DNA from 4 places in the Peribacillus sp. Hz7 genome. Region 4 is predicted to be linked to each of the others. Evidence: riboswitches for the same ligand, from Rfam matches in the RefSeq annotation. Region 4 holds a riboswitch; each other region holds the start of a gene.
What was found. A riboswitch is a leader RNA that binds a small molecule or an ion and turns the genes downstream of it on or off. The one in region 4 is predicted to bind S-adenosylmethionine.

Region 1 (3,182 bases), on a different contig from region 4:
ATAACGGTATTGTCGTAGCGGTAGTACCCGAAGCGGATGGCTAAATCGCCGATTCCTCCGCCGCCAATCGTCCCTGCCATAGCTGAGAACCCAATGAGTGAAATCGTTGTTAAGGTCAGACCTTGAATGATGCCTGGTTTTGCTTCAGCGAGCAGGACATCTTTAATGATCATCCATGGTGAAGCGCCAACGGCAATCGCCGCCTCAATAATGCCTTTATCAATTTCACGTAAAGAGGTTTCAACGATTCGAGCGAAAAACGGAATCGCTGCTACGGATAATGAAACAGAGGCAGCGATTGGTCCAATCGTTGTTCCTGTTATTAAGTTAGTGAAAGGAAGCAATGCTACTAATAGAATGATATATGGAATAGATCGTACAAGGTTTACGATGAATCCAAGCAGACTATTGATAAACGCATTTTCAAAAAATAAATTTTTTGCTGTTATAAAGAGTAAAACTCCAAGCGGTAAACCGAGAAACAGGGCGATGATAAGCGAGATGCCAACCATATACACCGTTTCTAGGAATGCTTTATTAAGATCGGGAAGTATAGCTGTAATCGATTCAAGCATGATGTATCACCTCCACATAGCTAGTTCGTTTGTTGATATAGTCTAAAGCCGCTTGAATGTCATTAGTGTTCCCGGTTAATTCAACAATAAGTATGCCTAAAGGAATGTTTTGGATATATTCGATTTTTCCGTGCAAAATATTGGCTTTTACAGGATGTTCTTGTAATAAGTCTGAAAGAATGGCCTCACTAGCGAGCTGTCCTTCAAATTTAATTTTGATAATGCTTCCTTTACTTTCCGTAATTAAATGAGAAGGAAGTTCAAAATCTAAGACGCTTTCGATAAATTGTTTCGTTAATGCTTGTTTAGGTTGAGCGAACACACCGTATACATCGCCTTCTTCAATTATGCGCCCATCTTGCATAACGGCTACCCGATGACAAAGTTCTTTTACAACCTCCATTTCATGGGTAATTAAGACGATTGTAATTCCGAACTCTTTATTAATTTTTTTCAGTAATTGTAAAATGGCTTTTGTTGTTGTTGGGTCAAGGGCAGATGTTGCCTCATCACATAAAAGAACGGTAGGATTGTTTGCTAATGCACGGGCAATTCCAACACGTTGTTTTTGTCCACCGCTTAATTGAGCAGGGTATACATCTTTTTTATCACTAAGACCAACGATTTCGAGTAATTCAAGCACACGTTTGCGAATGGCTTCAGGCGATTGATGTGCAGCTTTTAAGGCGAAAGCAACATTATCAAACACTGTTTTCGAACTGATGAGTGAAAAGTGCTGAAAAATCATTCCGATTTTCAGTCGTTGTTTTCGTAATGCTTGACCCGATAATTTCGTTAAATCAACACCATCAATAATTACTTGGCCTTTTGTCGGACGTTCTAATAAATTAATCGAACGAATTAAGGAGCTTTTACCAGCACCGCTATATCCAACAATTCCAAAAATTTCTCCTTTTTGAATCGTCAAGGATACATCATCAACTCCGACAACTCGACTTTTCTTCGTGATGTATTCCTTTCGTAACGATCGAATTTCAATCATGGACGTTCCCCCCTAAAAAAGCCTCTTTCTGAGTGAAAGAGGCGACATAATCTATATCACGACTTATCTTCCAGAATTGTATCTCTGCAGGAAGTAGCACCGTTCCTAAATAGGAGGTTGCCGGACGTCATTGGGCCTGATCCCTCGGTCACTCTTGATAAGTATTTATTATTTTGAGATATTTTAGAATATTTATATTAGAATATTATTTGTTATAGTTTGAAAAGTCAATATATTTTTTCAGTGAATAATGTAATAATATTCAAAAATCCTTGTATATTATTACATTATAGGATTTAACTTACTCTTTCTATCTGAAAATTGTTAGTTGAAGCTTAGGTGTATTTGTTATTTTTAGATAAGAAATAGATCTGTGATTTTGATGAATTTATTATTAGTTATGGAAGTGTGCCTTTCCATTCTTAATATTTTCCATATATTCCTTGTAAGTGTTATGTGTCTTATATACAGTTAATAGTAATAAGGCTTCATCTGATAGACATCAATAAAAACGAATGGGGGATAAGGATATAGAAAGGAAACGGGTAGGAGATGTAGAATGGGTACATGGAAAAGTAGAATCTGCGCAATCTAAGATGGGTGTAAATGTCTTTGTAACAGATGGTCTAATGATTGATACAGGGTCAGAGTCTTTACTGTCTGACTTGATTCCTTTTTTTCAGTCGGTCGATTTTGATCAAGTAGTGCTTACGCATTATCACGAAGATCATACAGGTGGTTGCGCTTGGATTCAAAAACATAAACAAGTACCATTATTTATTCATTCGATGTCGCTTGATGTTTGTTCAAAACAGGGAGAATATCCGGATTATCGTAAACGGATTTGGGGAGTGCGAGAAGGGTTTCAAGCACGCCCAATTGGAGAAACGATACAATCTCATCATCATACATGGAAGGCTATTTTTACACCGGGACATGCAAGGGATCATATGTCTTATTTGAATCAAAGCAACGGTGTACTTTTCTCAGGAGACTTATTTGTTACGCCAAAAACAAAAGTGATTTTGCAGGAGGAGTCTATTCCGACAATTATACATTCTATTAAGAAGGTATTGCGATATGATTTTCAAGAAGTTTTCTGTTGTCATGCAGGCTATCTTCCAAATGGAAGGGAACTATTTCAAGTTAAGCTTGACTATTTAGAAAATTTACAGGGAGAAATTATTCGACTGCATCAACAAGGGTTAACCGTTGAGGAGATTCAACAGAAGGTTTTCCCGAAGCAGTATCCGATTATAGAGTACTCGGACTATGAATGGGATTCGAAACATATTATTACGTCCATTCTTAGAAAGGCGCAATTCACTAGTGTAAGATGAATAGGTAGTAAATAAATGTGAGCTGACCTTATAGGGCCAGCTCACATTTAATTAATCTAAACTATTTACATTAGGAGGCGCTTCATCATAGAATTCATGAGCTTCTTCGATGTTTTGGTTATTACCTGATGTATAGACATTTCCTCCAGCCATTCCTTCATTGATAATACGGTCAACGTCTAAATAAACAGAGTCCTTTTTATCGTATTCTGAATCTTTCAAAAACGTATATTTTTCTTTGTCGTCCAAAATAATTCCCTCCTT
Region 2 (3,182 bases), on a different contig from region 4:
CATCAAATTCCACAGTGATGAAGCCTTGAAACTTCGATTTGCTGATGCAATGAAGGAAGATTTCTATATTCGTGAAAAAGAGCGCTTTAGCATTATGAAACGTGTTGCCGCCCTTTCAAGTATTTGGGTATCTATGCGTGGTGACAATATAACCGTGATCGACAGGGAAAAGATTTCAGACGAACAGCAATATGATTTCACAACATTTAATCGCATGTTTGACATCGGAAGCTTAGATATGGCTTACGATAAAAAGACGGGAAAGGCAAAAGGTATTTACTCTTTACAAATTCGCCCTGCACCTATTCTTTCATATTATTTAAACAGTGAGCAGCAATCTTTTGGGGCCCTTGATTTAAAAGTCTTTCAATATAGCCACTATACACAACGTGAACACAAACGTTTAACACGCTATTTAAATTATCAATGGAAAATACGGACGTTAAAACGCAATTTACATCAACCATTTAAGATTAAGACACTATTAGATGTTGTTGCTTTCCCTAAAAGCTATAATGGTGTACAAATACGTGATCGTCTTGAATCTGTACTAGATGATCTTCAGCGCGATTATGTCATCAAAAACTGGTATTACACAGAACCAATTGATGAAGAACGTATCGGGAAGCGCTTCTGGATACAAAAATATTGGGGGCCACTAACTGTGGTAATCGTACCACCGGATGAGATTATTGCAGAGAATCTAAAGAAAATTAATATCGAGACTTTAGCTTCGCCAGCTGTAAATGAGCTGGCTGCTACTGTAGTGACTCCCCCTATTATCGAACAGCTACCTGGAACTTCTGAACAAATAGCAATGGACCTAGAAGAAAATACGCTTATTGAAATTTCACCAGAGTATATAGCCGATTTAATTGAACAGGAAAAATTAAGTATTCGTAAAGCTGCTGCAGAAATGGGGCTTTCCCATAGTACCCTTCTTCGTTATTTGAATAGGCAAAACAAACGCTTCAACAAGAGGAATATTTCAAAGTTAGAGCACTGGGCTAAACAAAAACAACGCACAAAAAGATAAAAGATGAAAAAGTCGCAATAAGGTTCAGTACTAGTATTCGTTTAATCAGAGGCAAAGTAAAAATAATTTCTTTTGATAAAGCCCTCACTCTAAGAGGAAATGCACAAAAAAACCCTCTGAAGCTCAGAGCCCCAAGGGTTTGAAAAAACTTTAAAATTTTTTACTACACAGGTTGGACCTAAGAATGCACCATGTTGAGGGAAATGCACCACTTTTTCTATATGAATATGTAACAAGGATTTACCCATAAATGCTGATATATCAAGGGATTAACCCCATTTCATAGAAATAAATACTACACACTTTGGACGAAGTCACAAAAAAATGCACCATTTTCGTTCAATATGTGTACCATTGTGGTGCATTTCATTCGGAAGTGGTGCATTTTTGATATGCTAGAGATCCAAAGCCGTCTAGCATAAGAAAGGTGGGACAAATTGTTGAATTACGCCAATGTTTCTTATCATTTTAGGCGAAAAGACTCCCACTTCAAAGTTTCATTAGAAAATTAAGTGATGGGTAGTTCAATAAGACATTAATTCGATCTCTTTCAGGTCATTAATATATTCACACGCCGGGGTAATTTTTGTAATAACTTCATCTTTAAAAATATGTTTTAGCTCGCTTTTCTTTTGTTTAGCTAATGTTAATTGGTTTTTATCAGAGAAGAAAATCAATGATTGGTTTTTAAATGACTGACCTTCTCTAGATGTTGGGTCATGTAAGTCAAAAAACAATTCTAATAAGTCATTATAAGATACTTTCCAAGGATTAAACCATATTTCTACTATGTCTAGATTTGCCCCTCTTAGATGTCCTATTCGAGCATTTTCAATACCATGAAAACCTGTAATAAAAGCTTTTTGACTAAAAAATTCGCTTGCACCAAACACTGCTTTTTCCATTTAAATTCGCTCCTTTGAGCGATAAGCCTCTTTCCATCCAAAAAACCTCTCTTTAAATAAAGAGAGGTTCGTATTATTACATACATTCCTCTCATCTTTCAAAGGTTAACACCTTTGCAGGAATTAGCACCGTTCAAGACAATATTTTGACTTGATGGTTGCCGGGTTTCACAGGGCCTGTCCCTCTACCACTCTGGATAAGAAGTTATCGCTATTTATTTTTATTTAACTAGTTGATTGTTATTGATAGTATCATTCAGTTATCTAAAATTCAAGTACTATCATAAAAATTCTCATTGAAAGTAACGAAATATTTTTTTAGAATTCATTCTAATACATAAATACAGCTATACAGGAATATGTATTTAGATTACTTTTTATTTAAATGAAAAGATAGGCGGCTCTCATCTTCAAACTTTTGTTGATCCGGAGGGAAATCAAATGAGGAAATTAAAATATTGGGGAGTAGCGGTGGTAATTGGGTTGTTGATTGGTGTAGCATTTTGGTGGGCAACATCCGAAGTGAAAGACCGAAAGGACCCACTGAACCAATCTGACGCATTTGTATACAGTGATAACGGCATACTTTATTGGTTTGAACTAACTAGTGAAAAAGGGAAAGTGAAAGGTACACTTCATCAACAGAAAATCATAGAAGAAGTCGGTAAAGTACCGTTTATGGAAGAAAAAAAATCCCCCCTGACTGGAGAAACAACTGAAAAAGGATATGAATTTAAGGTGAATAATGGTGAGAAAATCATAACGTTTGACGCTTGGTTTTCTAAGGGAAATCTTGTAGTACAAAAGCAAGAAAACAAGGATAACAAATTATACAAGGCTGTTGACCAAGAAGAACTCGATAAATATGTAAAAGCGCTACAACAAGAGTTGCAAATGGCCATCTATCATTCGGAAGAAAAAGAAAAGAACCGTTTAAGAAAGTTTTTCTCCGATCTTGATAGTGTGTACGGATATCTTTACTCCGCGGAGAACGAATCGTTCCAGCTCTTCGTCAAAATCGATGAAGCCCTACTCCAAGGCGAATTGACAGGTTCTCTTCTTATGATGACTGACACGGGGAGTAAAACCAACCCGTACGAAGAAACCAGATATGCTTTGAACGGAATAACAGACGGACTTATGGTGCGGTTCTTCACCACCGTAGATGGAAAGGAAACCAAGTTGGAAGGTAATTTTCATGAGGGTGCCACTCGTTTCGACCTGTCATTTTGGACGACCGA
Region 3 (3,182 bases), on a different contig from region 4:
TACTTTATTTTCTTCGCATATTAAGTGTACATGTGCATATTTCTGAGACCATGACAAATGTACCCTTTCACAATCATGCGAAAGGGTACATTAAACTTTCTTATTTATTCACCATATTAGCTGGGACGACCCATTTATCGAACTCTTCTTCTGTTAAATAACCAAGTTGAAGGGCTGCTTCTTTCAAAGTAGAATTCTCCTTAAATGCGTGTTTCGCAATTTTCGCCGCTCTTTCATAACCAATGTATGGATTAAGCGCCGTAACAAGCATAAGAGATCGTTCTACATTTTGTTTAATAGCTTCTTCATTCGCTGTAATTCCAACCGCACAGTTGTTATTGAAAGAAAGAATTCCCTCTGTTAATAATTTAACCGATTGTAAAAAATTATAAATAATAACCGGTTTAAAGACATTTAGCTCGAAATTACCTTGGCTGGCTGCAAATCCAATGGTCGCATCATTTCCAACGATTTGAGTCGCAATCATCGTTAAGGCTTCACTTTGAGTCGGATTTACCTTACCTGGCATAATAGAACTTCCTGGTTCATTTTCTGGAATCGCAATTTCGCCAATACCGCTTCTTGGACCACTTGCTAACCATCTAATATCATTAGCAATTTTCATTAAGTCAGCAGCTAGTGCTTTTAACGCACCGTGGACGTAGACCATTTCATCATGACTTGTCAGCGCATGAAATTTATTATCAGATGTTTGGAACGGATGTCCCGTATCCTCAGCAATTTGTTTCGCTGATTCCTCTGGAAATTCAGGGTCTGTATTAATCCCTGTTCCTACCGCTGTCCCACCAAGAGCTAAGTTCAATAATTTTTGACTGCTCTCTTCTACCATAGCTAAACTCTTATCTAACATCGCTCTCCATCCAGATATTTCTTGACCTAATGTAAGAGGTGTCGCATCTTGAAGATGTGTTCGACCAATCTTCACTACATCCCAAAATTCTTTTTCCTTCTCTTTAAACGTATCACGCAGTACTTTAATAGCTGGAATTAGTTGATTGACTACTTCCATATAGGCAGCAATATGCATCGCCGTTGGAAACGTATCGTTCGAACTTTGTGCCTTATTTACATCATCATTTGGATGAAGTCTTTCCGATTCTCCAATCTCCTCCAACCACTTATTACCTTTATTAGCAATAACCTCATTGACATTCATATTACTTTGCGTCCCACTACCCGTTTGCCAAACAACAAGCGGAAAGTGCTCATCAAGCGTTCCATCCAAAATTTCTCTACAAATCGTTATAATAGCATTTTTCTTCGCTTCTGATAAATCTCCAAGCTTATGATTTACTTTAGCTGCTGCTTGTTTTACATAAGCGAATGCCCGAATTAATTCAATTGGCATCTTTTCCTTACCAATTTTAAAATTATTGCGACTTCTCTCTGTTTGAGCTCCCCAATATTTATCTGCAGGGACCTTTACCTCACCCATCGTGTCACTTTCAATTCTAAATTCCATTATTCCTTGCCTCCCATTTACATATAAAATCATATAGTCCGTTAATTAGTTTCTCTTAATAGACCACATGCCATTCATTGATATTGATTCTCATTTACATTGTACAAGTTTTCCATGTATATAGCAAAAAAATAGCTTATTTTCGTACGTTATACGAAAAAATTCATTAGTTTATGTATGTCTGTAAACAAAATAGACAATATAAAGATTAACGATATCATCGAACAAATCTTCCATTGGTATTGACATTAAGAAAAATGTATAGTAAATTCAAAAAAAACAAATTATTTCAACTCTTATCCAGAGAGGTCGAGGGAATGGCCCGTTGACACCTCAGCAACCTTCATTGACCCATGATCAATGAAAAGGTGCTAATTCCTCAAGTTCCTGTAACTTGGCAGATAAGAAGAATGACTCAACTTACTCAAATTAAAGTCTTCTTCTTAAAGAAGACTTTTTTTTATTTCGTATCTTTAAAGGAGCCGTGATGGTGATGTATAAAAAGGAAACATATCTTGCTCAAATTGGAAATAGAAGCGAAACAACTACAGGAACAGTCAACCCTCCTGTCTATTTCTCAACTGCTTATCGACATGAAGGAATTGGGCAATCGACTGGATTTGACTATACTCGTACTGGAAATCCCACTCGCCAAATTCTTGAACAAGCAATCGCTGATCTTGAATCCGGCGATCGAGGCTTTGCTTGCAGTTCAGGCATGGCAGCCATTGCGACAATCTTAGCTTTATTTGAATCAGGCGATGAATGGATTGTTAGCGGCGATTTATACGGTGGAACGTACCGCCTTTTAGAACAAGGGTTTAAAAAATGGGGCTTAGGCTGTAAATATGTAGATACTTGTTGTTTGAGTGAAATTGAAGATGCAATTACTCCGCAAACAAAAGCCATCTTTCTAGAAACCCCAACAAATCCCCTTATGCAGGAAACAGATATTCGAGCTGTTGCCGACATTGCTAAGAAATATAACTTAATATTAATTGTGGATAACACATTCTATACCCCACTCCTTCAACAGCCAATTTTAGAAGGTGCTGATATTGTCATTCACAGTGCAACGAAATATTTGGGCGGGCATAATGATGTACTAGCTGGATTGATTGTCGCAAAAGGAACAGAATTATGTGACGCGTTAGCGTTCCACCATAATGGATATGGCGCTGTATTGAGCCCATTCGACTCTTGGCTTCTTATGCGCGGAATGAAGACTTTAGCTCTGCGCATGAAACAACATGAACAAAATGCTAAAGCACTTGCTGAATATTTAACAAATCATGAATGCGTTACAGATGTACTTTATCCAGGAAAAGGCGGCATGCTTTCCTTCCGCATTATCGATGAAAAAGCCGTTAATCCATTCTTACAATCTTTACAATTAATTTGTTTCGCTGAAAGCCTTGGCGGAGTCGAAAGCTTCATTACGTACCCTGCAACGCAAACACATGCTGATATTCCGTTAGAAACGCGACTTGCAACTGGCGTATGTAATCGACTGCTGCGTTTCTCTGTTGGCATTGAAGATTATAACGATTTAACTCAAGACCTAGAACAAGCTTTTGCTCGTGTAAAACAGGAGGTATTATAATGAAAAACGGGGAACAATTTAGCTTTGAAACACGTTTGCTTCATAATGAACATAAAGTAGACCCATCAACTGGTGCCGTTAGCGTTCCGATTCAGC
Region 4 (3,182 bases):
TTCAACGGTTTCTCTGCAGCTATTTGTAAACTTTTCACTATATGTTCTGGCGTTGGCTGATCTGGATTTCCCTGTCCTAAATTAATGACATCATGTCCCTGCGCTTGAATGCTATTAACTTTCGCAACAAGCGAGGCAAAAAATTGTTTCGGTAATGTTTTTAATAATTCGGATTGTTCAAATTGAAACATTCGTGCACCTTCTCTGAAATTTCTTGAAATTATAATCAAAAATGATATATGTTTATGATAATGTTGTAAAGAACTTTTTCAAACTGTGGAGGTATAAATTATGAACTGGAACATTGCCTGTATTCAAATGGATATTGCTTTTGGAAAACCGGAAACAAACTATACAGCAGCAGAACAACTTATTGAGCAGGCTGTTCAATCGAAGCCGGATGTCCTCATTTTACCAGAGCTATGGACTACCGGATATGATTTAACACGCTTAGAAGAAATCGCCGACGTGGAAGCAAAAGAAACGATTTCATTTTTACAAAAAATCGCCAAGAAATATCACGTACATCTCGTTGGAGGATCCATCGCAAAAAAAACAAACGACGGCATTTATAACACAATGCTTATGATTAATAATAAAGGAGAATTCGTCAAAGATTACGATAAACTTCACTTATTTCAATTGATGGATGAACATCATTTCCTGCAACCTGGTGAAAGGGATGGTTTATTTACATTTGATGACAAACTGTGTGCCGGCTTCATTTGCTACGATATCCGCTTCCCTGAATGGCTTCGTGCACATACTACAAAAGGAGCAGAAGTATTGTTTGTGTCAGCAGAATGGCCGAAACCTCGATTAGATCACTGGCGTGCGCTGTTAATTAGCCGTGCAATTGAAAATCAAGCGTATGTGGTAGCCGTTAATCGAACAGGTTCAGATCCGAATAACATATTTGCCGGACATTCATTAATCATTGATCCATGGGGTGAGATTATTAATGAAGCAGGTGAAGGGGTCGAAATCTTAACAGGAACTATTGATTTTACTAAAGTACGAGAAGTGCGTAATAAAATTCCTGTGTTTGCCGACCGACGTCCGGAATTTTATTAATTTTTTATATTGACAATGTTTTAGGAATATTGTTATTATTTTTCCAAGCTAACTATAATTTATTAAAAATGAAAAATATACGTTCTCTTATCAAGAGCAGGCTGAGGGATATGGCCCTATGACGCCCAGCAACCGACCGCAATATGTGGAGAAATAATCCGCAAGGCACGGTGCTAATTCCATCAGAAAGAATTCTTTCTGAAAGATAAGAGGTTTGAATCATCATTTCAAAGCCTCTTTCTTAAATGGAAAGAGGTTTTTTACTTGCCTAAACGATAATCTGGAGGGATTATATTGACACAAACACAAGGCTCGTTCGAATTATTAACGAATGAAACAGCGATTGCACTCATACAAAAGCTAGAATTATTAGATAAAGACGCGACATTAACTTGCCGCAAAATTGGAGCTGGCACGTTCAATTATGTTTTTCATGTCGCAGATAACGCAACTAATAAAGGGGTTATTATTAAACAAGCTGTTCCCTATGCAAAAGTGCTAGGTGAAAGCTGGCCGCTTACATTAAAACGAGCAGCTATTGAAGCAGATGCCTTACTTACATTCGGAAGCTATTGTCCCGAATATGTCCCAAAAGTGTATTATGCAGATAAACAGCTTGCCATTACGGTCATGGAAGACTTATCACATGTAAAGATTGCTCGCACTGGTCTTATTGAAGGCGAAAGCTATCCTCTTATTTCACAGCATATTGGCGAATATGCAGCCAAAACTTTATTTTACACATCCGACTATTACTTAGAATCAACGACAAAAAAAGAAATCGCACGTGCCTTCACAAATCCAGAACTGTGTAAAATTACAGAAAACCCCATCTTTACCGGCCCATTCTTTGAGCATACACCAACCGACTATGAAGTGGAATTATCCGAGATTGTAGAAACGTTATGGAACGACCATGAATTAAAACTAGAAGTGGCAAAATTGAAAAAAATATTTATGAGCGAACAAGAAGCTCTATTGCATGGCGATTTACATACAGGACACATTTTGGCAAGCGAAAGCGAAACAAAAGTCATCGCCCCTGAATTTGCCTTCTATGGTCCAATCGGCTTTGATGCAGGACAATTTATTGCTAATCTCCTTTTCCAAGCTGTTACACGTGAAGAAGCGGATCAAGAGATTATTCTTTCTCATATTCAGACATTTTGGTCAACTTTTACAGGCACTTATTCAACATTATGGAGTAATGAAAACCATGATGAATTTAAAAACATTGATGGCCTATTATCTTATGTTTTACAAAAAGCGAAAGCGGACAGCTTTGGATTTGCTGGCTGGGAATTAATTAGAAGAGCAAGCGGACTTTCACCTGTAATCGATTTAGATGGAATTGCTAATATGGACCAACGAATTAACGTTAAAACAAACGCGCTTATCATTGGAACTCACTTAGTAAAAAATCGCAGCACACTGGATATTCCAACTGTTATTGAATTAGTAAAACAAGTAACTTGCTCTTCCTATTCAACTCTTTAAAAAAGATTAACTATGACCCAAACAACTTTGTCTTGCTTGGTGCAATGAAATGATTCCTATATTACCCTTTTAAATCAACAAGCATTACGGGATGTATTAATCTTTAATTCCATACAGAAAATAGAATGATTAGTCCGAACTATCGCGACAATATTCCCTAGTTTGTAGTAAGAGACTGCTTCTAAGCAGCCTCTTTTATATAGATTATACGTTATCGCGAAAACATCGTAGTCATACACGTATCTCATATAACAGGACTTACTCAAAAAACTCCTGTAAAGCCTGTTGATTTTTCTCAAAGTCTATAGATAAAACGGCACCAGCATGCGGATACATTTCGTTTGTATAGCTGTCATTAACAGGAATGCGCAACGTCTTAATCGAATCGACAGGGTGAAACATCGCTTGGGAACTTAATACAAACATCGTTTTCATTCCAATATCTGTTTCTACATATGTCAGCGCTTCTTCAATCATCCCTGGTAAAGCAACAATTCCATCCACGTTAGACAGCTGCTGAATTAACTGATCTTTTAACTGCACCAACACTTCTTGCTGTCGTTCAACACGACCAAAATCACTTTCATTATCATGGCGAAAACGAACATACT

Region 1: linked by a shared signal. The riboswitch ahead of ACE199_RS08685 (methionine ABC transporter ATP-binding protein) and the one ahead of mtnK (S-methyl-5-thioribose kinase) in region 4 are both predicted to bind S-adenosylmethionine.
Region 2: linked by a shared signal. The riboswitch ahead of ACE199_RS22905 (peptide-methionine (S)-S-oxide reductase) and the one ahead of mtnK (S-methyl-5-thioribose kinase) in region 4 are both predicted to bind S-adenosylmethionine.
Region 3: linked by a shared signal. The riboswitch ahead of ACE199_RS08715 (methionine biosynthesis PLP-dependent protein) and the one ahead of mtnK (S-methyl-5-thioribose kinase) in region 4 are both predicted to bind S-adenosylmethionine.

The regions. Positions count from the first base shown of each region.
Region 1 covers NZ_JBHHJV010000004.1:229,393-232,574, reverse strand. The annotation lists gene ACE199_RS08690 (methionine ABC transporter permease) at 1-575, opposite strand, end outside; gene ACE199_RS08685 (methionine ABC transporter ATP-binding protein) at 568-1,578, opposite strand; SAM riboswitch class I at 1,639-1,742, opposite strand; gene ACE199_RS08680 (MBL fold metallo-hydrolase) at 2,094-2,918, shown strand; gene ACE199_RS08675 (hypothetical protein) at 2,970-3,167, opposite strand.
Region 2 covers NZ_JBHHJV010000041.1:5,619-8,800, forward strand. The annotation lists gene ACE199_RS22900 (helix-turn-helix domain-containing protein) at 1-1,036, shown strand, start outside; gene ACE199_RS22905 (peptide-methionine (S)-S-oxide reductase) at 1,561-1,941, opposite strand; SAM riboswitch class I at 2,030-2,145, opposite strand; gene ACE199_RS22910 (hypothetical protein) at 2,383-3,182, shown strand, end outside.
Region 3 covers NZ_JBHHJV010000004.1:235,944-239,125, forward strand. The annotation lists gene fumC (class II fumarate hydratase) at 101-1,483, opposite strand; SAM riboswitch class I at 1,777-1,891, shown strand; gene ACE199_RS08715 (methionine biosynthesis PLP-dependent protein) at 1,977-3,086, shown strand; gene metC (cystathionine beta-lyase) at 3,086-3,182, shown strand, end outside.
Region 4 covers NZ_JBHHJV010000006.1:24,867-28,048, reverse strand. The annotation lists gene ACE199_RS10410 (pyridoxal phosphate-dependent aminotransferase) at 1-191, opposite strand, end outside; gene ACE199_RS10405 (carbon-nitrogen family hydrolase) at 292-1,074, shown strand; SAM riboswitch class I at 1,159-1,286, shown strand; gene mtnK (S-methyl-5-thioribose kinase) at 1,366-2,571, shown strand; gene ACE199_RS10395 (LCP family protein) at 2,830-3,182, opposite strand, start outside.